4 regions of the Pseudomonas reactans genome follow, and region 1 is predicted to be linked to each of the others. Evidence: predicted binding sites of a transcription regulator. Region 1 holds the regulator's gene; each other region holds the start of a gene.
The links. Region 1 encodes sigma-54, which starts transcription at its own class of promoters, with help from an activator protein. Its sites were predicted from a motif close to ANTGGCATNNANNTTGCTNT; they were not measured.
Positions count from the first base shown of each region.

Region 2: a site for sigma-54 is predicted at 1,215-1,234, ahead of HX793_RS09730 (circularly permuted type 2 ATP-grasp protein). Genes of this name have one in related genera too.
Region 3: a site for sigma-54 is predicted at 1,488-1,507, ahead of glnK (P-II family nitrogen regulator). Genes of this name have one in related genera too.
Region 4: a site for sigma-54 is predicted at 1,335-1,354, ahead of glnA (type I glutamate--ammonia ligase). Genes of this name have one in related genera too.

Region 1 covers NZ_JACAQP010000005.1:233,935-237,131, reverse strand. The annotation lists gene lptB (LPS export ABC transporter ATP-binding protein) at 1-287, shown strand, start outside; gene HX793_RS05460 (RNA polymerase factor sigma-54) at 473-1,966, shown strand; gene hpf (ribosome hibernation-promoting factor, HPF/YfiA family) at 2,042-2,347, shown strand; gene ptsN (PTS IIA-like nitrogen regulatory protein PtsN) at 2,358-2,822, shown strand; gene rapZ (RNase adapter RapZ) at 2,825-3,197, shown strand, end outside.
Region 2 covers NZ_JACAQP010000007.1:154,491-157,687, reverse strand. The annotation lists gene HX793_RS09745 (LysR family transcriptional regulator) at 1-128, shown strand, start outside; gene HX793_RS31220 (hypothetical protein) at 132-266, opposite strand; gene HX793_RS09740 (hypothetical protein) at 278-439, opposite strand; gene HX793_RS09735 (hypothetical protein) at 510-1,055, opposite strand; gene HX793_RS09730 (circularly permuted type 2 ATP-grasp protein) at 1,408-2,817, shown strand; gene HX793_RS09725 (alpha-E domain-containing protein) at 2,820-3,197, shown strand, end outside.
Region 3 covers NZ_JACAQP010000004.1:87,958-91,154, forward strand. The annotation lists gene HX793_RS03810 (YifB family Mg chelatase-like AAA ATPase) at 1-823, opposite strand, end outside; gene HX793_RS03815 (accessory factor UbiK family protein) at 1,033-1,293, opposite strand; gene glnK (P-II family nitrogen regulator) at 1,716-2,054, shown strand; gene HX793_RS03825 (ammonium transporter) at 2,089-3,197, shown strand, end outside.
Region 4 covers NZ_JACAQP010000006.1:209,772-212,968, forward strand. The annotation lists gene glnA (type I glutamate--ammonia ligase) at 1-1,234, opposite strand, end outside; gene thiI (tRNA uracil 4-sulfurtransferase ThiI) at 1,569-3,023, shown strand; gene typA (translational GTPase TypA) at 3,163-3,197, shown strand, end outside.

The DNA of each region.
Region 1 (3,197 bases):
AAATCGCCCGCGCGCTAGCCACTGCGCCCAAGTTCATCCTGTTGGACGAACCGTTTGCCGGCGTTGACCCGATCTCGGTCGGCGACATCAAGCAGATCATCCATCACCTCAAGGCCAAGGGCATTGGCGTGCTGATCACTGACCACAACGTCCGTGAAACCCTCGATATCTGCGAAACCGCGTATATCGTCAACGATGGCCAACTGATCGCCGAAGGCGATTCCGCCACCATCCTGGCCAACGAACTGGTCAAGGAAGTGTACCTGGGTCACGAGTTCCGCCTGTAAACACCGTGGTGTCACGGCCGTTTGCCGAGGTGCGCGGGAGTCAATGAAAACCTCCGGATTTTTATTGTTACCGCGCTCTAGGCAAAGCACCCGACATCAGGCATATAATTTGCTTATGTTTGGCGCTCACGCGCCCTGTCGTGGATGGCGCATTGCGCCGGCGAATAAGGTGTTAAGCCCCTGCCATGAAACCATCGCTAGTCCTGAGAATGGGCCAGCAGCTGACGATGACACCGCAGCTGCAACAGGCCATCCGCCTGCTCCAATTGTCGACCCTGGACCTGCAACAGGAAATCCAGGAGGCCCTGGAGTCCAATCCGATGCTCGAACGCCAGGAAGAAGGCGACGACTTCGATAACGCAGACCCGCTGGCCGATAACATCGAGCAAAAACCCAATTCCGACGTGCAGGAACCCTCCTATCAGGAAACCGCCCCTACGGTGGATAACCTTGAGGAAGGCGAATGGAATGAACGCATCCCCAACGAACTTCCCGTCGACACGGCCTGGGAAGACGTCTACCAGACCAGCGCCAGCAGCCTGCCCAGCAATGACGATGACGAGTGGGACTTCACCACCCGCACCTCCGCCGGTGAAAGCCTGCAGAGCCACCTGCTGTGGCAACTGAACCTGGCGCCGATGTCGGACACCGATCGCCTGATCGCCGTGACCCTGATCGACTGCATCAACAACCAGGGTTATCTAGACGAGACGCTCGAAGAGATTCTTGAGGCCTTCGACCCGGAACTGGATATCGAGCTGGACGAGATCGAAGCCGTCCTGCACCGCATCCAGCAATTCGAGCCTGCCGGGATCGGCGCGCGAACCCTGAGCGAATGCCTGCTGCTGCAATTGCGCCAACTGCCGGCCAAAACCCCCTGGCTCGCAGAGGCCCAGCGCCTGGTCACCGATTACATCGACCTACTGGGCAGTCGCGACTACAGCCAGTTGATGCGCCGTATGAAGCTCAAGGAAGACGACCTACGCCAGGTCATCGAGCTGGTACAGAGCCTCAACCCGCGCCCGGGTTCGCAAATCGAGTCCAGCGAAGCCGAATACGTGGTGCCTGACGTGATCGTGCGCAAGGACAACGAGCGCTGGCTGGTTGAACTGAACCAGGAATCGGTGCCACGCCTGCGCGTCAACCCGCAATATGCCGGTTTCGTACGCCGCGCCGATACCAGTGCCGATAACACCTTCATGCGCAACCAGTTGCAAGAAGCCCGCTGGTTCATCAAGAGCCTGCAAAGCCGCAACGAAACCCTGATGAAAGTGGCCACCCAGATTGTCGAGCACCAGCGCGGCTTCCTGGAATACGGCGACGAAGCGATGAAACCGCTGGTACTGCATGACATCGCCGAAGCAGTCGGCATGCACGAGTCGACGATTTCCCGGGTCACCACGCAGAAATTCATGCATACCCCACGGGGTATTTATGAACTGAAATACTTTTTCTCCAGCCACGTCAGCACCTCCGAAGGCGGTGAATGCTCGTCCACGGCGATCCGCGCGATCATCAAAAAACTGGTTGCCGCGGAAAATCAGAAAAAGCCATTGAGTGACAGTAAGATCGCTGGTTTACTGGAGGCACAAGGCATTCAGGTCGCCCGTCGAACCGTCGCCAAGTACCGCGAGTCCCTCGGGATCGCGCCTTCCAGCGAGCGTAAGCGTTTGATGTGACGGGCGGGCCACAGCGTTCCAGTGGCAGGCGCTTTTGCCTGCCGCTTTATGCACTGGCAACGAAGGAGAAGCTGTATGCAAGTCAACATCAGTGGACACCAGCTGGAAGTCACCAAACCCCTGCGCGAATACACCGAAAGCAAGCTGAACAAGCTGGCAGGGCATTTTGACAAGATCACCAACGTGCAGGTCATCATGGAGGTCGATAAGCTCAAGCAGAAAATCGAGGCCACCCTGCACGTACCGAATGCAAAGCTCGTCGCCAATGCGGAGCATGAAGACATGTACGCGGCGATCGACTCGCTCTACGACAAGCTGGACCGCCAACTCATAAAGCATAAGGAAAAGAATCTGCACCTGATGCAAGGTACAGGTCGTTAAATCTCCCCCCATGATCCGACTTGAAACCATCCTGACCCCCGGCCGTTCCCTCGTGAACGTGCCGGGCGGCAGCAAAAAGAAAGCCCTCGAACAAATTGCCAACCTGATCGCGCGCGAAGTGCCGGATCTGGAGATGCAAGATGTCTTCGATGCGCTGATTGCCCGTGAAAAACTCGGTTCCACCGGTTTTGGCAACGGCATCGCCATTCCTCACTGCCGTCTCAAGGGCTGCGAAACCCCCGTCAGCGCCCTGCTGCACCTGGAAGCTCCCATCGATTTCGATGCGATCGACGGCGCCCCGGTTGACCTGCTGTTCGTGCTGCTGGTCCCGCAAGCCGCCACCGATGCGCACCTGGAACTGCTCCGGCAGATCGCCAGCATGCTCGACCGCAAGGAAGTACGCGACAAACTGCGCAGTGCCAGCAGCAATGAGGCGCTGTACCAGGTTGTCCTGGATGAACAGAACGGGCAGTAATCATGCGTTTGATCATCGTCAGCGGCCGCTCCGGCTCGGGTAAAAGCACCGCCCTCAACGTACTTGAGGATAACGGTTTCTATTGCATCGACAACCTGCCCGCCGGCCTGCTGCCGGAATTGGCGGAACGCGCGTTGATTCACACCGAACTGGCGCAACCGCTGGTCGCCGTCTCGATTGACGCCCGCAACCTGCCCAGCCACCTTGAGCGTTTCCCGCAATTACTCGAGGAAGTGCGGGCCAAGCACATTCATTGCGACGTGCTTTACTTGGATGCCGACGAAGAGACGCTGCTCAAGCGATTTTCGGAAACCCGCCGGCGTCACCCCCTCAGCAGCCCTCATCGCTCCCTGGCGGAAGCCATCGAAGACGAAA
Region 2 (3,197 bases), on a different contig from region 1:
CCGACTGGGCCTGCATGGGCGAGCCGTTGTGCATGTATTACCCCAGCCGTCGCCAGTCACAGCCGGGGTTGCGGCAATTGATGGATATGATCCGGATGAAAACCATTGGCTCACACATGATCGGGTGAGGTTCAGTCCTGGTTTTCGGTATTGCCCACATCCGCCGCTTCATCCAGATCGTTGAGCGGCACTTCTGCATCGTCCATCAATGAACCGGGGTCTTCATTACCGGGATCGTTGAGTTCATCGTCGAGTTCTTTGGACATGACCGTCTCCTCTAACCGCCTTGGGTGTCGATATCGGCATCGGTTTCAGGCTTGGGCTCAGGCTTGGGCTTGAAGTCTGGACTGTAGTCGTTTTCCTTGGCCTTGGGATCTTTTGCTGGCACCGGATCTTTGGGCGCATCGGCACCGGTGGCGGGTTGTTTGTCTGTGCTCATGGCTTACCTCTCGGAAAATGTCGCCTGGGTAGAGTTAAGGTCATGCCCGGGGTGATGAAGTTCCATCGGCTTACGACCCTGGATTGTCGACCTGGATGTAGAACGCATAAGTGGCGAGCAGTACCCAGAACACCATGAACAGCCACGGCGCGCGCATGGAGAACAGCAGCGACTTGCGGTAGCCCTTGTGCGACGACTCCATCTCGGAAAACAGCGGCGATTCGTCGTACGCCATGCCCATCACCGGCTCGCTGCGCAACAGCTCGCTTTGCTTAAAGTGCCAGTGATCGATGATGTCATACGCCGCGCGGATCCCTGGCCAGGCGTTGAGGGAGCTGAGGATGCCCAGCGCCGCGAGGAAGATCGGCACCACCACGGTGAACAACTTGCCCCACTCGGGGTTGAGGTTGCCCATGCCCGACACAAAGGCGATCACCAGGAACGACTGCGCGGTGAGGTAGGCGTCAGTGCGGTTGGCGAGGATGGTGGTTTCGTACTGGATTTCGCGCCGGTAAAAGTCGAGGCGGTCCTTGGGCGAACCGAAGATCTTGGCGTTGTGCTCGCTGTGATCGGGCAGGCTCGATTCCGGGGTTTGCGGTGAGATGATTCTGGGCACGGCGGTGCTCCATGCAGGTTCGTGTGCCGTTAGAAGAATCGGGGGTGGGTGAAGTTCAAGTTTGTTCATGCACCAAATCGGAGCATGGGTAGCCCCATGAATGGGAGCGCCGGCCCGTTTGAATAGGCCCCTGCCCAACAAATGGAGGGTTTGCGGTATTCCGGCACAAGCATTGCTTTATCCATTCATCTGCCCGGATACAGGAGCATTGGTTACCCCCCGACCCAGAGCCGACCCCATAAGAAAGTAAGGACCAGGCCCATTGGCACCCACCGCCACGGGCTCATAAAAAATGCGTTTTTTGAAACGGCAGTGCCACCTCTGTTCCTCTCGGCACTGACAAGGTACTGGAATGGCTCGATCTTTCTTTGATGAAATGAATGACGCAAACGGCGTATGCCGTGCGCATTACCAGGATTTTTCCCGCTGGCTGGCGAATACGCCGCCGGAACTGCTGGCCCAGCGTCGCCGTGAAGCCGATTTGCTGTTCCACCGCGCCGGGATCACCTTCACACTGTATGGCGACGAGCAAGACACCGAGCGCCTGATCCCCTTCGACATCATCCCGCGCAGCATCCCCGCCAGTGAGTGGAGCGTGATCGAACGCGGCTGTATCCAGCGCGTCAACGCGCTGAACATGTTCCTCGCCGACATCTACCACGACCAGCGCATCATCAAGGCCGGGATCATTCCAGCGGAGCAGGTGCTGGGCAACGAGGGTTACCAGAAAGCCATGGTCGGCCTGGACCTGCACCGCGACATCTATTCGCACATTTCCGGCGTGGACCTGGTGCGCGACGGTGACGGCACCTACTACGTGCTTGAAGACAACCTGCGCACCCCCAGCGGCGTGAGCTACATGCTCGAAGACCGCAAGATGATGATGCGCCTCTTCCCCGAGGTGTTCGCCAAGCAACGTATCGCGCCGGTGGACCACTACCCCAACCTGCTGCTCAAGACCCTGAAAAGCTCAAGCCGCCTGGACAACCCTAACGTGGTGGTGCTGACGCCAGGCCGCTTCAACAGCGCGTTCTTTGAACATGCGTTCCTGGCCCGTGAAATGGGCGTTGAGTTGGTAGAGGGCGCGGACCTGTTCGTGCAGGACCTCAAGGTGTTCATGCGCACCACCGACGGCCCCAAGCCGGTAGATGTGATCTACCGGCGTATCGACGACGCTTTCCTCGACCCCAAGGCCTTCAACCCGGAGTCGATGCTCGGGGTTCCCGGCCTGGTCGCCGCCTATTGCGCCGGCAATGTGGTGCTGGCCAACGCGATTGGCACCGGCGTAGCCGACGACAAATCGATCTACCCCTATGTGCCGGAAATGATCCGTTTCTACCTGGATGAAGAACCGGTGTTACAGAACGTACCGACTTTCCAGTGCCGCAAGCCGGATGAACTGTCCCACGTGCTGGCCAACCTGCCGGAACTGGTGGTCAAGGAAACCCAGGGCTCCGGCGGCTACGGCATGCTGGTCGGTCCGGCCTCCAGCGCCGCCGAGATCGAGGATTTCCGCCAACGCATCAAGGCCAGGCCCCACGCCTACATCGCCCAGCCGACCCTGAGCCTGTCCACCTGCCCGACCTTTGTCGAAAACGGCATCGCCCCACGGCATATCGACCTGCGGCCCTTTGTACTCTCAGGCAAGGAAACCCGCCTGGTGCCCGGTGGCCTCACCCGCGTGGCGCTGAAGGAAGGCTCGTTGATCGTCAATTCGTCGCAAGGCGGCGGAACCAAGGACACCTGGGTGGTGGAGGGCTGAGTATGTTGAGTAGAACCGCCGCAGATTTGTACTGGATGTCCCGTTACCTGGAACGCGCCGAGAACCTGGCGCGCATGCTCGAAGTCAGTTATTCCCTGTCGTTGATGCCCCAGGCCGGGCGCAGTGACGGGCTGGATGAGCTGGCCATGTCGTTGCTCAGCAGCGGCACCCTCGACAGCTACCTGGAACGTCATAAACAGCTAGACGCCGAGCGCATGCTGCACTTTTTTGCCCTCGACGAAGAAAACCCCGCGAGCATCTACAACTGCCTGCGCGCCGCTCGCGGCAATGCCCATGCGGTACGCGGGCGCATCACCGCCGACATGTGGGAAAACCTCAACGCCACCTGGCTCGAAATGCGCAGCATCGCCGCCGGCGGC
Region 3 (3,197 bases), on a different contig from region 1:
CCGACGCTGAATGGTGCGGCTGGCGAAACGGCCTGTGGGGCCAGTGGCTCAAGGGCGCCAGGCTGACAACCGACTGAATCGCAGCCACTTCCAAGGCTTCCTGCTCACTCAACGGTGGCAATAAACCCGGCAGCCGACTGGCGAGCAAGGTCTTGCCGGTGCCGGGCGGGCCGCTGAACAGCAGGTTATGCGCCCCCGCCGCGGCAATCAGCAGTGCGCGCTTGGCAGCGAGCTGGCCCTGTACTTCGCTCAAGTCCGGGTAAGGCTTGTTCAGATACAGCAAACCATCGGATTTGTAGGGCTCGATAGGCTGATGTCCATTCAGGTGAGCCACCACCTGCAGCAAATGATCCACCGCGATCACTTTCAACCCCGACGCCAGGCAAGCTTCCTCGGCATTCGCGCGCGGCACTATCACGGTGCGCCCGGCCTTGCGTGCCGCCAAGGCCGCCGGCAACACGCCTTTCACTGCCCGCACTTCGCCGGACAGTGCCAGTTCTCCCAGGCATTCCACGTCGTCGAGCATCAACGCCGGCACCTGCACGCTGGCCGCCAGGATTCCCAGGGCAATCGCCAGGTCAAAACGCCCGCCGTCCTTGGGCAGGTCGGCGGGCGCCAGGTTCAGCGTGATGCGGCGGGCAGGGTATTGCAGCGCAGAATTGAGAATGGCGCTGCGCACCCGGTCCTTGCTTTCCTTGACCGCCGTTTCCGGCAAACCCACCAGTGTCAGCGACGGCAGACCATTAGCCATGTGCACTTCGACGGTGACGGCGGGGGCTTCCACGCCAATCTGGGCGCGGCTGTGGACGATGGCGAGGGACATGCTCGTTCCTTGAAAAGAGGGCCGCTTCCTGCGGTTTTTCAAGGGTAGACGAGGTGGGGAAAAGCGAAGCAGGGGAGGTTTTACAGAACGTATCCACAGCTATGGAGAACCAACTGTAGGAGCGAGCTTGCTCGCGAAGATCGTCAACGATAACGCAGCGAATCTGGTTTGATGCGGCGCTCTCGGGTTCTTCGCGAGCAAGGGAGTTTTTATTCGGCGGGTGGGTTTAAACGCGCTTCCAGCTCAGCGACTTTTGCTTCCAAGCTTTCCAACCGCGCACGCGTGCGGGCGAGCACCACCATCTGGCTATCAAACTCTTCCCGGCTCACCAGGTCGAGTTTGCTGAACCCGCTTTGCAGCAATGCCTTGAATTGGCTTTCGATTTCATTGCGGGGCAACGGCGTGTCACCGCTGAACAGGCGAGAGGCGTGGCCGCTCAGGGCGTCGAGGAGGTCTTTGGGCGCGAGCATGGGAAATATTCCGGAAAACTGTTGGCCAGCAGTGTATCACGCAGCGTCTATAGTCTTTTTCACGACGGCGGGCGCACGCTTTTCGCGCAGAGGGTCGGGCGGCGGCGCACTGTTTTTGTGCGCATTGCCACCCTCCAAATGCCCGGCAGGTGGGCATAAGTGGGCAAAGGACTGATTTCAGTGGTTTTTACGGAGCTGGCAAGGTTTCTGCTTAGACGATCATGACCCATGCACTGATGCAGTCGCTGTGACGAATGCAGTGCGCCGACGGATCAGGGGTACAGGTTTCGTCACCAGTGGTTCGCGGGCGTCGCAAAGGCAAATGCCGAGGCGACGACGCGTTACAAAGCCAGGCACTGCGCTTAGACTTGAGACGGGTTTGTTTTCCTGGGGCAAGTCCACCAATTCGGGAGAGAGTTTTCATGAAGCTAGTCACTGCCATCATCAAGCCGTTCAAGTTGGACGATGTGCGCGAGTCGTTGTCCGAGATCGGCGTGCAGGGCATTACCGTTACTGAGGTCAAAGGCTTCGGTCGGCAGAAGGGTCATACAGAGCTGTATCGCGGCGCGGAATACGTGGTCGATTTCCTGCCGAAGGTGAAGATTGATGTCGCCATTGACGACAAGGATCTTGATCGGGTTATCGAGGCGATAACCAAGGCCGCCAACACCGGCAAGATCGGTGACGGCAAGATCTTCGTGGTCAATCTGGAACAGGCTATTCGCATCCGTACCGGCGAAACCGATACCGACGCAATCTAAGCCGCCAAACCCCAACGCCCCAGGAGAAAACAATATGACTCTGCGTAAATTCGCAGGGCTCGGAGCCCTGTTGTCCATCGTAATGCCAAGCCTGGCCATGGCGGCAGACGAAGTGGCTGCTCCAGTCCTCAATTCCGGCGACACCGCCTGGATGCTGACCGCCACCGCTTTGGTGCTGTTCATGACCATCCCTGGCCTGGCGCTGTTCTACGGCGGCATGGTCCGCTCAAAGAATATTCTGTCGGTGATGATGCAGTGTTTCGCGATCACCGGCCTGATCAGCATCCTCTGGGTCGTCTACGGCTACAGCATCGCGTTCGATACCACCGGTATGGAACAGGGTGTGGTCAACTTCAATTCCTTCTTCGGCGGCATGGGCAAGGCGTTCCTGGCGGGCGTGACTCCGGCCAGCATCACCGGCCCTGCGGCATTGTTTCCGGAAGCCGTGTTCATCACCTTCCAGATGACGTTCGCCATCATCACCCCGGCGCTGATCGTCGGTGCCTTCGCTGAGCGTATGAAGTTCTCTGCGATGCTGATCTTCATGGCGATCTGGTTCACCCTGGTCTACGCGCCGATCGCGCACATGGTGTGGAGCGGCAACGGTGGCCTGATGTGGGACTGGGGCGTGCTGGACTTCGCCGGCGGCACCGTGGTGCATATCAACGCCGGTGTGGCTGGCCTGGTGGCGTGCATCGTGCTCGGCAAGCGCAAAGGCTTCCCGACCACCCCGATGGCTCCGCATAACCTGGGTTACACCCTGATCGGCGCGGCGATGCTGTGGATCGGCTGGTTTGGCTTCAACGCAGGCTCCGCGGCTGCGGCCAACGGCACTGCCGGCATGGCGATGCTGGTCACCCAGATCGCTACCGCTGCTGCGGCGCTGGGCTGGATGTTCGCCGAGTGGATCACCCACGGTAAGCCAAGCGCACTGGGCATTGCCTCGGGCGTAGTCGCTGGCCTGGTTGCTATCACCCCAGCCGCAGGCACCGTGGGCCCGATGGGCGCCCTGGTGATCGGCCTGGTTGCCGGTGTGATCTGCTTCTTCTGCGCCACCAGCCTCAAGCGCAAGCTGGGCTATGACGACTCCCTGGACGCCTTCGGCGTGCACGGTATCGGCGGTATCGTCGGTGCGATCCTCAC
Region 4 (3,197 bases), on a different contig from region 1:
CGCACACTTGTGGGATCTCTTTGGCCTCTTCAGGCGGCAGGTCGTACAAGTTTTTGTCGGCGGCGTCGCCTGGGTGGATCTTGTTCTGGATACCGTCCAGGCCGGCCATTACCAGGGCTGCGAAGGCCAGGTACGGGTTGGCTGCTGGATCCGGGAAGCGAGCTTCGATACGGCGAGCGCGAGGGCTGGACACGTAAGGAATACGGATCGAAGCGGAACGGTTACGCGCCGAGTAGGCCAGCATTACCGGGGCTTCGAAACCTGGGACCAGACGCTTGTAGGAGTTGGTCGACGGGTTGGTGAAGCCGTTCAGGGCCTTACCGTGCTTGATGATACCGCCGATGAAGTACAGGGCAGTGTCGGACAGGCCGGCATAACCTTCGCCAGCGAAGGTGTTCTTGCCATCTTTGGCGATGGACAGGTGAACGTGCATACCCGAACCGTTATCGCCGTACAGAGGCTTCGGCATGAAGGTAGCGGTACGGCCGTAAGCTACGGCAGTGTTGTGTACGCAGTACTTCAGGGTTTGAACTTCGTCAGCCTTGGCAACCAGGGTGTTGAACTTCACACCGATTTCGTTCTGACCGGCAGTGGCCACTTCGTGGTGGTGCACTTCGATGACCAGGCCCATGTCTTCCATGGCGTTGCACATGGAGGTACGGATTTCGTGGTCGTGGTCGAACGGCGGAACTGGGAAGTAGCCACCTTTGATGCCTGGACGGTGGCCATGGTTGCCGCCTTCCACGTCTTGGTCGGACATCCAGGAGCCTTGTTCGGAGTAGATCTTGAACATGGAACCGGAGATGTCGGACTTGAACTTCACTTGGTCGAAGATGAAGAATTCTGGCTCTGGGCCTACGAATACGGTGTCACCGATACCGGTGGACTTCAGGTATTCCTCGGCACGCTTGGCGATCGCACGTGGGTCGCGGTCGTAGCCTTGCATGGTCGAAGGCTCGATCACGTCGCATACCAGGATCAGGGTCGGCTCTTCGGTGAACGGGTCGAGTACGGCAGTGCTGTCGTCCGGCATCAGGATCATGTCGGAGGCTTCGATGCCTTTCCAGCCAGCGATGGAGGAACCGTCGAACATTTTGCCTTCTTCGAAGAAAGCTTCATCCAGCGCGTCGCGAGCCGGCATGGTCACGTGGTGCTGAGTGCCTTTGGTGTCCGTGAAGCGCAGATCAATCCATTTAACGTCATGATCTTTGATGAGTTGAACCGACTTCGACATAGTGTCCTCCGGGTGGCTTCGGGCTGGGGTAGTGGAGTTAGCCCTTAGAATGTGGGTGATGCCGGCGCGGATAGTCCGCCATGGCAACCTGCCTCACAAGAGAGCAAATTGCATGCCAGTGCGCCAACATGGGTTTTCTGCTCCAAAAACGCCCCTATAAAGGTGCATTGCGACAAAAGCCCAAAAATAGCGCACCGCAATGTAGCGCAAAGGCGCATAAATGCACCTCTTTAGTGCGTTGCGCTTGCGATGCATATTAACTGGTTAAACCTTGAGCGATTTCCGCTATAATCCGCGCCCCCCTTTTTCAGCAGGCCCGGCGCGCGCTGTTTCCATGAAATTAATCGTTAAAGTCTTCCCCGAGATCACCATCAAAAGCCGACCGGTACGGACGCGTTTCATCCGTCAATTGGCCAAGAACATCCGTGCCGTGCTCCGCGATCTGGACCCGGCTGTGGTGGTGAACGGCGTGTGGGACAACCTCGAGCTGGAAACCCGCGTCACCGAGCCCAAAGCCTTGAAGGACATGACCGAGCGCCTGAGTTGCATGCCTGGCATCGCGCATTTCCTGCAGGTGGATGAGTACCCGCTGGGCGACTTCGACGACATCACCGAGAAGTGCAAACAGCACTACGGCAGTGAGCTGGAAGGCAAGATCTTTTCGGTGCGCTGCAAGCGTGCCGGCAAGCACACTTTCAGCTCCATGGATGTCGAGAAATACGTCGGCAGCAAGCTGCGTCGCGAGTGCGGCGCCGCCGGAATTTCCCTGAAAGCGCCGCAAATTGAAGTGCGCATGGAAATTCGCGACCAACGGTTGTTTGTCATCCACAGCCAGCACAACAGCATCGGCGGCTACCCGCTGGGCGCCCTGGAACAGACCCTGGTCTTGATGTCCGGTGGTTTCGATTCCACGGTTGCCGCTTACCAGATCATGCGCCGTGGCCTGATGAGCCACTTCTGCTTCTTTAACCTGGGCGGGCGTGCACACGAATTGGGCGTGATGGAAGTCGCGCACTTTATCTGGAAGAAGTACGGCAGCTCCCAACGCGTGCTATTTGTGAGCGTACCGTTCGAGGAAGTGCTGGGCGAAATTCTCGGCAAAGTCGATAACGGTCATATGGGCGTGGTATTGAAGCGTATGATGTTGCGCGCCGCGTCGCAGATTGCCGACCGCTTGCAGATCGACGCGCTGGTGACTGGCGAGGCGATCTCCCAGGTGTCCAGCCAGACGCTGCCGAACCTGTCGATCATCGACTGCGTTACTGAGAAGCTGGTGTTGCGCCCGCTGATCGCCAGCCACAAGCAGGACATCATCGACCTGGCAGAAGAAATCGGCACCGCCGACTTCGCCAAGCACATGCCCGAGTACTGCGGGGTCATCTCGGTAAACCCCAAGACCCACGCCAAGCGTCATCGCGTGGAGCATGAAGAGAAAGAATTCGACATGGCGATTCTGGAGCGTGCGCTCGAGAACGCCAAACTGGTCCCGATCGATCGCGTAATCGACGAACTGGGCCAGGATGTGAAGATCGAAGAAGTCAGCGAAGCCCTGGCCGGCCAGATCGTCGTCGACATCCGTCACCCGGATGCCGCTGAAGATGAGCCGCTGGAAATTCCTGGCATCGACGTACAAACGCTGCCGTTCTATGCATTGAACGCGCGTTTCAAGGAACTGGATAACAGCCGTCAGTACCTGCTGTATTGCGACAAAGGCGTGATGAGTCGCCTGCATGCCCACCATTTGCTCAGTGAGGGGCATGCCAATGTGCGCGTTTATCGACCGAGCTAAGAGCCCGGGGCTGTTTGCCTGTGGCCTGCGTCACCGGCCCCCCGACTCTGCCGTCAAGCTGTAACGGCAAGGCCTGACTCTACTGTTAATCGCTGCCACGACCTGTCAGCACACCGAATCCTCTGATCGAGATACACAAGTGATCGAAAATCTACGTAACATCGCCATCATTGC